2 regions of the Kitasatospora sp. CB02891 genome follow, and region 2 is predicted to be linked to the other one. Evidence: riboswitches for the same ligand, from Rfam matches in the RefSeq annotation. Region 2 holds a riboswitch; the other holds the start of a gene.
The links. A riboswitch is a leader RNA that binds a small molecule or an ion and turns the genes downstream of it on or off. The one in region 2 is predicted to bind S-adenosylmethionine.
Positions count from the first base shown of each region.

Region 1 (2,180 bases), on a different contig from region 2:
CCAGCCCGACCAGTTCCAACGCGTCGACCAGCAGGCCGAGTTCGACGCCGTAGCCGGTCGGGAAGGGCAGTCGCTCCAGCAGGCCGCGGCGGGCCGCGTACTCGCCGCCGAGCGGCTGGACGAAGCCGGCCAGCTGCGGCCAGTGCAGGTTGAGCAGCGGGCGGGCGACCAGTTCGGTGACCCGGCCGCCGCCGGCCGGGACGACGGCCCCGTCGGCCTCGAACGGGCGGTCGTACATCGCCTTGACCAGGTGCACGGCGGGGTCGGTGAGCAGCGGGCCGACGATGCCGGAGACGAACGCCGGGTCGAATTCGCGCAGGTCGGCGTCGATGTAGCAGACGATCGCGCCGCTGCTGGCGAGCAGCGAGCGCCACAGCACCTCGCCCTTGCCGGGGGCGGCGGGCAGCCGGGGCAGGATGGCGTCCCGGTGGACCACCCGGGCGCCGGCGGCGGCCGCCGCGGCGGCGGTGCCGTCGACCGAGCCGGAGTCGACCACCAGCAGTTCGTCGACCAGCGGGACGCGTTCCATCAGTTCGGTGCGGATCAGGGTGACGATCTCGCCGACGGTCGGCTCCTCGTCCAGGGCGGGCAGCACCACGCTGACGGTGCCGGCCGGCCCGGCGGCGCGCTTGGCGGCGAGCAGCCGGTCGAGCGGTCGGTCGGCGGCCGCCCAGGACCGGCGGCGCAGCCAGTCGGCCACTTCCGGCAGGACCCCGGGCTCGGGCTGCTCGGGCAAGATCTCGCTCCCTGTCTCGGTCCGTCTCGGTTTTCGGACGGTGGGGTTGGACGGCACGGGCCTTCGGTTACAGTCTTCGTACTGCGCCCGGACCTTCGCACGTCGGGGTCGTTCGCAGCGTACGACCACAACTTCACATTGCTCATCCAGAGGGACTGAGGGAACGGCCCGTTGAAGTCCCGGCAACCCTCCCGCGCGGCCTTGCAGGCCCGGCGGGACAGGTGCCAATTCCGGCCCGGGCGCGACCGCGTCCCGGGGAAGATGAGGAGAAAGGGCCTCGCCACCATGGCTGTTGACACCCCCGCACCTGCCGCCGTCGACCTCGGTCCGGCCACCGCGCTGTCCTGTCGCGAGTGCGGCACCCGCTTCCCGCTCGGCCCGAGCTTCGCCTGCCTGGAGTGCTTCGGCCCGCTGGAGATCGCCTACGACTACGCCGGCTACGACGCCGAGGAGCTGCGCAAGCGGATCGAGGCCGGGCCGGCGTCCGTCTGGCGCTACGCCCCGCTGCTGCCCGTCCCCGCCGACGTCGCGGACAAGCCGAACCTGAACCCGGGCTGGACCCCGCTGGTGAAGGCCGACAACCTGGGCCGCGAGCTGGGCTTCACCGCGCAGCTGCACATCAAGGACGACTCCGGCAACCCCACCCACTCGTTCAAGGACCGGGTGGTGGCCTGCGCGATCGAGGCCGCCCGCGCCTTCGACTTCACCACGCTGTCCTGCTCGTCCACCGGCAACCTGGCGGGCGCGGTGGGCGCCGCCGCGGCCCGGGCCGGCTTCAAGTCCTGCGTGTTCATCCCGCACGACCTGGAGCAGGGCAAGGTCGTGATGGCCGGGGTGTACGGCGGCGAGCTGGTCGGCATCGACGGCAACTACGACGACGTGAACCGGTTCTGCTCGGAGCTGATCGGCGACCCGGCCGGCGAGGGCTGGGGCTTCGTCAACGTCAACCTGCGTCCGTACTACGGCGAGGGCTCCAAGACCCTGGCGTTCGAGATCTGCGAGCAGCTCGGCTGGCGGCTGCCCGAGCAGATCGTCATCCCGATCGCCTCCGGCTCCCAGCTCACCAAGATCGACAAGGGCCTGCAGGAGCTGATCAAGCTCGGCCTGGTCGAGGACCGCCCGTACAAGATCTTCGGCGCCCAGGCCGAGGGCTGCTCCCCGGTCTCCGCCGCCTTCAAGGCCGGCCGCGACGTGATCAAGCCGGTCAAGCCGGACACCATCGCCAAGTCGCTGGCGATCGGCAACCCGGCCGACGGCCCCTACGTGCTCGACATCGCCCGCCGCACCGGCGGCGCCGTCGAGGACGTCACCGACGCCCAGGTGGTCGAGGCGATCAAGCTGCTGGCCCGCACCGAGGGCATCTTCGCCGAGACGGCCGGCGGCGTCACCGTCGGCGTGCTGAAGAAGCTGGTCGAGACCGGGCAGCTCGACCCGAGCAAGGAGA
Region 1 is NZ_NNBO01000008.1:281,455-283,634, reverse strand. Features, by position in the region: gene CG736_RS20110 (glucosyl-3-phosphoglycerate synthase) at 1-736, opposite strand, end outside; SAM riboswitch class I at 876-1,004, shown strand; gene thrC (threonine synthase) at 1,022-2,180, shown strand, end outside.
Region 1: it holds a riboswitch for S-adenosylmethionine, as region 2 does, so the genes downstream of both, thrC (threonine synthase) here and CG736_RS10890 (aminotransferase class V-fold PLP-dependent enzyme) in region 2, are expected to answer to the same signal.

Region 2 (2,180 bases):
CGACATCGTCGGCACCGGCGGCGACCGGGCCAAGACCGTCAACATCTCCACCATGTCGGCGGTGGTCGCCGCGGCGGCCGGTGCGAAGGTGGTCAAGCACGGCAACCGGGCCTCCTCCTCCGCGTCCGGCTCCTCGGACGTGCTCGGCCGGCTCGGCATCAACCTCGACCTGTCCGCCGCCCGGGTCGCGGCGGTGGCCGAGGAGGTCGGACTGACCTTCTGCTTCGCCGCCAAGTTCCACCCTTCGATGCGGCACACGGCGCAGGCCCGCGCCGAACTCGCCGTCCCGACGGTCTTCAACATCCTCGGCCCGCTCACCAACCCGGCCCGGGTCGGCGCCCACGCGGTCGGCTGCTTCGACACCCGGCTGGCCGGACTGATCGCCGGCGTGCTCGCCCGGCGCGGCGGACAGGGACTGGTGTTCCGGGGTGACGACGGACTCGACGAGCTGACGATCACCACCACGTCCCACGTCTGGGTGATCCGGGACGGCCGGGTGACGGAGACCCGGTTCGACCCGCGGGACGTCGGCATCGAGCTGGTCGGGATCGAGGCGCTGCGCGGCGCCGACGCGGAGTTCAACGCGGCGGTCGCCCGGCGGGTGCTCAACGGGGAGCGCGGGGCGGTGCGGGACGCGGTGCTGCTCAACAGCGCCGCCGCGCTGGTGGCGCTGGAGCTGACGGACGCGCCGCTGGGCGAGCAGCTCGCGGCGGCGATGGTGCGGACGGCGGCGGCGATCGATTCCGGGGCGGCGGGGGAGCTGCTGAAGCGGTGGGCCGACGCGACCCAGTGAGCTTCAAGGGTCCGCCCGGGGAGGGGAGTTGCTCCTCCCCGGGCGGACCTTGCCGTTGGTGGGCGGCTGTCTGCGCCCCAGGCGGGGCGGGGGCGCGGGTGACGAGGTTTCAGGAGTGTGTCCAGGTGGCGGACGGGGGTTGAGCGCGAGGGGCTCTCGTGTAAGGTCTTTCGCAGGTCATGAGTGGCAGCGACAAGCCCCAGCTTGCTGTCCGGCAACCCTCCGTCCGTGGCGGGGTGCCCTGGGTGAGGACCGGGCTGCGCGGCGATCCGTCCGCACGGCAAGCGCGGACTTCCGGTCGATGCACCCCGGGGTCCTTACCCCGTGGAGGAGTGCATCCATGTCCGTGATCGCCGAAATCTGTGAGCCGCTGGCCGTCCTGGGCCAGGAGGTCGAGGTGCCGTTGGCGTCCGGCGAGAAGGTCGGGTACGCGGCGCTGGACTACGCGGCGAGTGCGCCGGCGCTGGCCCGGGTGTGGGAGGACGTGGCGGCGTACGCGCCGTACTACGGGTCCGTGCACCGGGGGGCCGGGTACCTGTCGCAGCTGTCGACGGACCTGTTCGAGCAGAGCCGACGGACCGTCGCGGAGTTCCTGGAGCTGCGGGACGGCGACCAGGTGGTGTTCACCCGGGCGACCACCGATTCGCTGAACCTGCTGGCCGGGGCGGTGCCGGTCGGGACCGAGGTGTTCGCGTTCGAGACCGAGCACCACGCCTCGCTGCTGCCGTGGCGGCGCGAGGGCCTGACGGTGCGTTACCTGCGGGCGCCGCGTTCGCACGGTGAGGCGGTGGCCGCGCTGGAGGAGGCGCTGCTGGGGGCGGCCGAGGGGCCGAAGCTGTTCTGCGTGACCGGGGCGTCGAACGTCACCGGTGAGCTGTGGCCGGTGAAGGAGCTGACTGCGGTCGCGCACCGGTACGGCGCCCGGGTGGTGCTGGACGCGGCCCAGCTGGCGCCCCACCACCGGGTGTCGGTGCGGGAGTTGGACGTCGACTGGATCGCGTTCTCCGGGCACAAGCTGTACGCGCCGTTCGGCGCCGGCGTGCTGGCCGGCCGGGCGGACTGGCTGGACGCGGCGGAGCCGTACCTGGCCGGCGGCGGGGCGAGCCGGACGGTGGCCCGGGAGCTGGACGGCTCGGTGGCGGTGGAGTGGCACACCGGCCCGGCCCGGCACGAGGCCGGTTCGCCGAACGTGATCGGCGCGTACGCGATCGCCTCGGCCTGCCGGGCGCTCACCGAGGCCGGCTTCGACGCGCTGGAGGCCCGGGAGCGGGCGCTGGTCGCGAAGTTGACGGAGGGGCTGGCGGCGATCCCCGAGGTGCGGGTGCTGAGCCTGTTCGGCGAGGACGCGGACCGGGTCGGCGTGGTGTCGTTCGTGGTGCGCGGCTGG
Region 2 is NZ_NNBO01000003.1:473,972-476,151, forward strand. Features, by position in the region: gene trpD (anthranilate phosphoribosyltransferase) at 1-793, shown strand, start outside; SAM riboswitch class IV at 969-1,086, shown strand; gene CG736_RS10890 (aminotransferase class V-fold PLP-dependent enzyme) at 1,134-2,180, shown strand, end outside.